Regions from separate parts of the Streptomyces sp. NBC_00459 genome, predicted to be linked through region 2. Evidence: riboswitches for the same ligand, from Rfam matches in the RefSeq annotation. Region 2 holds a riboswitch; the other holds the start of a gene.
The links. A riboswitch is a leader RNA that binds a small molecule or an ion and turns the genes downstream of it on or off. The one in region 2 is predicted to bind S-adenosylmethionine.
Positions count from the first base shown of each region.

Region 1 (4,206 bases), 2.9 Mb from region 2:
GAGGTGCACGAGCCGCTCAGCCAGGAGGCCCTGCACACGCTCACCGCGCACGAGCAGTACGAGCCGGCCATGATCGGCGCGACGGTCGACGAGAACGGTGTCGAGCGCAAGGTGAAGGGCACGGAGAAGCTGCGCGCCAAGCTCAGCAAGTCGTACTACGGCGAGGACAGCCAGATCCCCAAGCCGACAGCCGAGGAGTACAAGGAGATCACGAGCGGCCACGGCCACCACTGATCACCTCGCTTCGCCACACACGGCAGAAGGGCCCCGTCCGTACATCGGACGGGGCCCTTCGTCGTGCCGTCGGGCTGGATAGGGTGTTCCCATTCCCACTAGGAGTCCCGCGGAGTCCCGCCGGGACCGATCCAGGAGCGGCAGATGAGCGCTGTGAACCCCGCCGGAGGCGATACCGCGGCGGTCCGTTCCTGGCCCCGCGTGCTGAACGGCCTGCTCGACGGCCATGACCTGAGCGCCGCCGACACCGCCTGGGCGATGAACCTGATCATGCGCGGCGAGGCGACCGACGCGCAGATCGCCGGGTTCGTGGTGGCGCTGCGGGCCAAGGGCGAGACCGTCGAGGAGATCTCGGGGTTCGTCCAGGCGATGTACGAGCACGCCAACGTGATCGAGGTGCCGGGGCCGACGGTCGACATCGTCGGCACCGGCGGCGACGGCGCCAACACCGTGAACATCTCCACCATGTCCGCGATCGTCGTCGCAGGCACCGGCGCCAAGGTCGTCAAGCACGGCAACCGGGCGGCCTCCTCGGCCTCCGGGGCGTCGGACGTGCTGGGGCAGCTCGGGGTCAATCTGGAACTGACGCCCAAGCGGGTGGCCGAGGTGGCGGAGGAGGCCGGGATCACCTTCTGCTTCGCTGCCAAGTTCCATCCGGCGATGCGTCATGTGGGCGCCGCACGCGGCCAGTTGGGCATCCGGACGGTCTTCAACATCCTGGGCCCGCTGACCAACCCGGCCAAGGTCAGGGCCCAGGCGGTCGGTGTCGCGCATCCCCGGATGGCGCCCATCATCGCCGGTGTCTTCGCCGAGCGCGGCAACTCGTCCCTGGTGTTCCGGGGCGACGACGGCCTCGACGAACTGACGATCACCGCCACCTCCCGGGTGTGGGTCGTCCGGGACGGCAAGGTGACGGAGGAGGCCTTCGACCCGCGCGACGTCGGCATCGAACTGGTCCCGGTGGAGGCGCTGCGCGGCGGCGACTCCTCCTACAACGCGGCGGTCGCCCGACGGTTGCTGGACGGCGAGACCGGGCCCGTACGGGATGCCGTGCTGCTCAACTCGGCGGCGGCGCTGGTGGCGCTGGACCCGGGGCCGGGCTCCCTGGCCGAGCAGATCGGCGCCGGGATGGCGAAGGCCGCGCAGGCCATCGACTCCGGGGCGGCGAAGAAGACGCTGGAGCGGTGGTCGGCGGCCACCAACGCGTAGCCGGGGCGCAGCGGTTCCCGGCGGACGGCGTCCCGCGATCCGGACACGGGTTGCGGGACGCCGATCACTTCACGTACGTTCTGTACCAGGTCATGAGTGACAGTCATGAGGCCCCGGCCGACTGTCCGGCAACCCTCCGTCCGTGGCGGGGTGCCCCGGGATGAAGACCAGGCCGTAGGCAGCAAGGCTTACGGCAAGCGCGGGCCCCTCTCGACACCAGGGGTCCTGGTCGTTCGAGGGAGTCTTCCGTGAGCAAGCGAATGCGATAGGGCTGCCGAGCCCCGCCTCCGCACACCCTTTTCACCTTTTTCCTGTGCTGAGCCATGTCCGCTCGCACAGCGATTCCTCTTGCTTCTCACGGGAGTTCGCCATGTCTGTCTCCACCGTTGCCGCCGACCGGACCGTTTGTGCCCCTCTGTCGGTTCTGGGCCGGGATGTCACCGTCCCGCTCGTCACCGGCGGCGAGGTCACCTACGCCGCGCTCGACTACGCGGCCAGCGCCCCCGCGCTCCAGCGGGTCTGGGACGACGTGGCCGCGTACGCGCCCTACTACGGCAGCGTGCACCGGGGTGCCGGCTACCTCTCCCAGCTGTCGACGGACCTCTTCGAGAACGCCCGCAGGACGGTCACCGAGTTCCTGGACTGCCGCGCCGACGACCAGCTGATCTTCACCCGGTCCACCACCGACTCCCTCAACCTCCTCGCCGCCGCCCTCCCCGCCGGCTGCCAGGTCTTCGTCTTCGAGACCGAGCACCACGCCTCGCTGCTGCCCTGGCGGGACGCCCAGGTCACCTACCTCAACGCCCCGCGCACCCCCCAGCAGGCCGTGACCACCCTCCAGGAGGCCCTCGCCGCCCGGGATCCTCAGGGCCCGGCCCTCGTCTGCGTCACCGGCGCCTCCAACGTCACCGGTGAGCTGTGGCCCGTACGGGAGCTGGCCGCCGCCGCCCACGCGCACGGCGCCCGGATCGTCCTCGACGCGGCCCAGCTGGCCCCGCACCACCCGGTCTCCGTCCAGGACCTGGACGTCGACTGGGTCGCCTTCTCCGGGCACAAGCTGTACGCGCCCTTCGGCGCCGGTGTCCTGGCCGGCCGCGCCGACTGGCTGCGCGCCGCCGACCCGTACCTCGCGGGTGGCGGCGCCAGCCGCAAGGTCACGCGGCGCACGGACGGGGGAGTGGACGTGGAGTGGCACGACACCGCCGCCCGCCACGAGGCCGGCTCGCCGAACGTCATCGGCGCCTACTCGATCGCGGCTGCCTGCAACGCCCTCACCGAGGCCGGCTTCGATTCGCTGGTGGCTCGGGAGCAGTACCTGATCGACACCGTGCGGGCGGGGCTGGCCGAGGTGCCCGAGGTCCGGGTTCTCTCGCTCTTCGGTGACGACGCCCCGCGCGTCGGCGTCATCTCGTTCGTCGTCGAGGGGTGGAACAGCTCGCACTTCGCCGCGGCGCTCTCCGCGGAGTACGGGATCGGCGTGCGGGACGGGCTGTTCTGCGCGCATCCGCTGGTGCGGACGCTGCTGGGCAGTGACCCGCAGACGCAGGGGGAGTGCGGTGCTCCCGAGGCCGCTCCCGGGGAGAAGTCGCTGAACGCGATTCGGGTGAGCTTCGGGGCGGGGACGCCGGACGAGCACGTCGAGCGGTTCGTGGGCGCGGTCAGGGAGCTTGTGCGGGACGGGGCTCGGTGGCAGTACCGGACCGAGGACGGGCGGTGCGTTCCGGCGATCTGATCGCCCCCGCCGCCCTTACCCGTCCCATCCCGTTCCTGGGGGCTGCGCCCCCAGACCCCCCTCCGGCCCTGAACGGGCCTTGTCCTCAAGCGCCGGACGGGCTGTACGTCCTCAGCTGTCCAGGCCGATCGCGAACGCCGCCTCCAGGTCGTGCTGGGAGTACGTGCGGAACGCCACGTGGGTGTCCGTCGCCTCCACGCCCGGGATCTTGCTGATGCTGCCGGGGATGATCTCCGCCAGGTCCTCGTGGGCCTTGACGCGGACCATCGCGATCAGGTCGTACGTGCCGGTGACGGAGAAGACCTCGCTCACGCTGTCCAGCGCGGCGATCGACTCCGCGATCTCGGGGATCCGGTCCACGCTGGTCTTGATGAGCACGATCGCGGTGATCACGGCTGGTTCTCTCCCTCGGTGGCCGTCGCTGGGGCGGGCCTCACTCTAGTCGTACGGCGATATCGCACCCACGCGTAGGCGAAGCCCAGCCCGAACCCCACCACGTGCGCCAGATAGGCCACCCCGGGCCCGGCGGACGCCCGGCCCGCCGCCACCCACTGGAGGGCCGCCCAGAAGGGCAGGGTCAGCCAGGCCGGGAAGCGCAGGGGGAGGAAGAAGAGGAACGGGAAGAGGCTCGTGACGCGGGCACCGGGGAACAGGTACAGGAACGCGCCCAGGATCGCCGAGATCGCGCCGGACGCCCCCACCAGTGTCTGCTGCGAGCCGGCGTTGGCGGCGGCGTACCCCAGCAGGGCCAGGTAGCCGCAGCCCAGGTAGAAGAGGGCGAACTCCAGGTGGCCGAGGCGTTCCTCCGTCATCGCGCCGAAGACGTAGAGGAAGAGCATGTTGCCCAGCAGGTGGACCCAGCTGCCGTGCACGAACAGTGCCGTGGCAGGGGTGAGCGTGGCCCGCGGGGCGCCGGTGAAGAGGTCGGCGGGGACCACGCCCCAGCGGCGGAAGTAGGCCCGCTGGGCGGCCAGCAGGGCGTCCCCGGTGCCGTACCCGGGGTTCAGGCCCGAGGCGGGGCCGATGACGAA
Region 1 is NZ_CP107903.1:2,468,930-2,473,135, reverse strand. Features, by position in the region: gene qcrB (cytochrome bc1 complex cytochrome b subunit) at 1-234, shown strand, start outside; gene trpD (anthranilate phosphoribosyltransferase) at 379-1,443, shown strand; SAM riboswitch class IV at 1,532-1,649, shown strand; gene OHN74_RS10825 (aminotransferase class V-fold PLP-dependent enzyme) at 1,814-3,175, shown strand; gene OHN74_RS10820 (Lrp/AsnC family transcriptional regulator) at 3,287-3,568, opposite strand; gene OHN74_RS10815 (rhomboid family intramembrane serine protease) at 3,565-4,206, opposite strand, start outside.
Region 1: another riboswitch for S-adenosylmethionine. It lies ahead of OHN74_RS10825 (aminotransferase class V-fold PLP-dependent enzyme); the one in region 2 lies ahead of thrC (threonine synthase).

Region 2 (4,206 bases):
CCTGCGAGATCTCGAAATCGACCCGCTGACCTTCCTCGAGGGTGCGGTAGCCGTCCATCTGAATCGCGCTGTAGTGGACGAAAACATCCGCACCACCGTCGACCGCGATGAAGCCGTACCCCTTCTCCGCGTTGAACCACTTGACGGTGCCCTGAGCCATGCCTAACTCCCCTATTACTGGCCCTTGCACGGATCCGCACTTCGCGAATCCGGGTCAGACCTCACCCCCCCAACCGGTGGAGGTGTGCGCCGGAACGCGTCGACCGCGGCCGAATGTATCTGTCCAACTGCCCTCTGCAACAGGTCAATCGGACGAGAAATCCGGGCACGCCAGGTCAGTAAATATGCGGAGAATTCACGCGGATTCAGGGCAACCCGGGCCCCACAAAGAGAACAAAAAACGCAAAAGGCCTGCACACTTTGGCTACTTCTCGTTGGGTGCACGGCAGGAATTAATACGCGTGTGACGAGCGAAGTGGTGCGGCTTCCCCAACTGTACCGCGCTCAACCATACAGAATTGCCCCCTCCGCTTCTCTCACGGAGGGGGCAATTCGATGAACTCTCGGTAATCGATGTTACCGACGGTTACTACTCGCGGGTATCAACAGGTCTCAGCCGCCGGCGACGGCCGGAATGATCGACACACCGGCACCGTCCGGCGTCGCCGTCTCCAGCCCCTGCTCGAAACGGACGTCGTCGTCGTTGACGTACACGTTGACGAAGCGCCGCAGCTTGCCCTGGTCGTCGAGCACCCGGGCGGCGATCCCCGTGTGGTTCTTCTCCAGATCGGCGATGACCTCGGCGAGGGTCCCGCCCTCTGCGGCCACCTCGGCCTGTCCACCGGTGTAGGTGCGGAGGATGGTAGGGATGCGGACAGAAACGCTCACGGTGAAAACCTCCGGTCAGGTGACATACCTAGGGGCGCGGGGCTGTGCTGAATGTGCGGCTACCGCCGCGTGTGCGCGACCAGCCCCCACGGGCCCGCGGACGAACGAAATACCTCTTACGCGAGTCCGGCCGCGTGGAACGACTCAAGGCTGGGCCGAATGGTCGCGGTCAGGCCGACATCGGCCACCGCGTCCAACGTCTTCAGACCGTCCCCGGTGTTCAGCACAACAGTGGTGAGGGTCGGGTCCAGCAACCCGTTCTCGATCAGCTTCTTCGCCACACCCACGGTCACCCCACCGGCGGTCTCCGCGAAGATCCCCTCCGTGCGCGCGAGCAGCCGAATCGCGTCGACGACCTGCTCATCGTTGACGTCCTCAACCGCTCCCCCCGTCCGCCGCGCGATGTCCAGCACGTACGGCCCGTCCGCCGGGTTGCCGATCGCCAGCGACTTGGCGATGGTGTTGGGCTTCTGCGGCCGTACGACGTCGTGCCCGGCCTTGTAGGCCACGGACACCGGCGAGCAGCCCTCCGCCTGGGCGCCGAAGATCTTGTACGGCTTGTCCTCGACGAGCCCGAGCTTGATCAGCTCCTGAAGACCCTTGTCGATCTTCGTGAGCTGCGACCCGGAGGCGATGGGCACGACGAGCTGGTCGGGCAGCTGCCAGCCGAGCTGCTCGCAGATCTCGTACGCCAGGGTCTTGCTGCCCTCCGCGTAGTACGGGCGCAGGTTGACGTTGACGAAGCCCCAGCCCTCGCCGGCCGGGTCGCCGATCAGCTCGGAGCAGAAGCGGTTCACGTCGTCGTAGTTGCCCTCGATGCCGATGAGCTCGCCGCCGTACACCGCGGCCATGACGACCTTGCCCTGCTCCAGGTCGTGCGGGATGAACACGCAGGAGCGGAACCCGGCGCGGGCGGCGGCGGCGCCGACGGCACCTGCCAGGTTGCCCGTGGAGGAGCAGGAGAGGGTGGTGAAGCCGAAGGCACGGGCGGCCTCGATGGCCTGGGCGACGACCCGGTCCTTGAAGGAGTGGGTCGGGTTGCCGGAGTCGTCCTTGACGAAGAGCTTGCCGACGTCGACACCCAGCTCACGGGCGAGATTGTCGGCCTTGACGAGCTTGGTCCAGCCGGGGTTGATGTTCGGCTTCTCGGCGACGTCCGCGGGGACGGGCAGAAGGGGCGCGTAGCGCCAGATGTTCGCGGGTCCCGCTTCGATGCGCTTGCGGAGTTCCTCGGTGTCGGCCGCCGAGTGGACGGCGAAGTCGTAGGCGATCTCCAGCGGGCCGAAACACTCCTCGCAGGCGAACACCGGACCGAGGGGGACTCGGTGACCGCATTCACGACAGGAGAGTGCGGCGGCGGGACCGAGATCAACAGGGGTGACGGAGCCGGAAGTGGTGCTCTCGACAGTTTGCGCAGCCATGGAGGCGAAGCCCTTTCCTCATCTTCCTCACGACGCGTTTCGCCATGAGACGGATTTGGCACCTTCCCGAGCCGGGGTCCTCGCCACATGAGATGCGACAGGATCGGCTGGAGGGTTGCCGGGGCTTCATCGGGCCGTATCCCTCTGCCCCTCTGGATGAGCGGTATGAAGTTGTGAGGTTGTGAACACCGGTGACCTCGGACATGCGATGGTCACCCGCGTTGTTCAAGACTGTAACCGAAGGCTTGGATGGTGGTGGGAGCCGTCCGAACCGCGAGATACCGCGACATCAGCCGCTGCCGCGGCGGGTCGCGCTTCTCCCCATGCAACGTAAGGGAGAGCCGCACGTGCTGGAAGACGCCGAGCGCTGGCTGAACACCCGCTCCTGGTCCGTTGACGACCGCCCGCTGAAGAAGATCGTCGCCGCGAAGCGTTCCTCGAACGCCACAGTGAGTGTCGTCCTGCCCGCGCTCAACGAGGAGGAGACGGTCGGCGAGATCGTCGCCGTCATCCGCCGTGACCTGATGCTGAGGGTCCCGCTCGTCGACGAGATCGTCGTCATCGACTCGGGATCGACCGACCGCACCTCCGAGGTGGCCGCCGCGGCGGGCGCCCGGGTCGTCCACCGCGACGACATCCTGCCGCGCCTCCCGGCCGTACCGGGTAAGGGCGAGGTGCTGTGGCGCTCGCTCCTGGTCACCAGCGGGGACATCGTCTGTTTCATCGACGCGGACCTGAAGGAGTTCTCGTCCGACTTCGTCTCCGGGATCGTGGGCCCGCTGCTCACGGACCCGGGTGTCGACCTCGTCAAGGCGATGTACGACCGTCCGCTCGGCGAGGCGGCCGGCCAGGGCGGCAGGGTGACGGAACTCATGGCCCGGCCCCTCCTCAACATGCACTGGCCGCAGCTGGCCGGCTTCGTCCAGCCGCTCGGCGGTGAGTACGCGGCCCGCCGCTCGCTCCTCGAACAGCTCCCGTTCCCCGTCGGCTACGGCGTGGAGCTGGGCATGCTGATCGACGCCCTGCACCTGGTCGGCCTGGACGCGTTGGCGCAGGTGGACGTGGGTGTGCGCAAGCACCGCCACCAGGACGGCCAGGCCCTGGGCCGGATGTCCGCCGCGATCTACCGCACCGCACAGCTCCGGCTGGCCCGGGGCCATCTGATCCGCCCCTCGATCACCCAGTTCGAGCGCGGCGAGGAGGGCTTCGAGCCACGTACGTACTCGGTGGACACGGAGGAACGCCCGCCGATGGCGGACGTCGCGGAGTACGCGCGAAGGAAAGCCGCGTAGGCCGGTACAGGCACAGGTGGGACCGGTAGTGGTACCGCTACCGGTCCTCCTGTGCGGGCTTGTATACGGCTGAGGCGTACATGTGTACGTTTGAGTGTTTCCGGGCCGGGCTAGGTTGAGGCGTATGGCTTCGACGCAAGGTGTGCAGAGTGGTCCGGGCGGATACCGAGTGCTGGTCGCGTCCAACCGCGGCCCGGTCACGTACGAGGTCCGTGAGGACGGCTCGCTGCACGCCCGGCGCGGCGGCGGCGGGCTGGTCTCCGGTCTGTCGGCGATCGGGTCGGACGCGGACTCCCTGTGGGTCTGCTCGGCCCTCGGCGACGGCGACCGCGAGGCGGTACGGCGCGGGGAGGCCGAGGCGGGCGTACGGATGCTCGCGATCCCGGCGGACGTGCACGAGGACGCGTACAACGGCATCGCCAACTCAGTGCTGTGGTTCGTGAACCACATGCTGTACCAGACCCCGCTGGAGCCGGTCTTCGACGCGGAGTTCCGGCGCCGGTGGGCGTCGTACGAGGCCTACAACCGCGCGTTCGCCCAGGCGCTGGCGGACGAGGCGGCGGAGGGCGCGTCGGTGGTGGTCCAGGACTACCACCTGAGCCTGG
Region 2 is NZ_CP107903.1:5,398,922-5,403,127, reverse strand. Features, by position in the region: gene OHN74_RS23840 (cold-shock protein) at 1-160, opposite strand, end outside; gene OHN74_RS23835 (MoaD/ThiS family protein) at 613-888, opposite strand; gene thrC (threonine synthase) at 1,005-2,309, opposite strand; SAM riboswitch class I at 2,325-2,472, opposite strand; gene OHN74_RS23825 (glucosyl-3-phosphoglycerate synthase) at 2,657-3,601, shown strand; gene OHN74_RS23820 (alpha,alpha-trehalose-phosphate synthase (UDP-forming)) at 3,726-4,206, shown strand, end outside.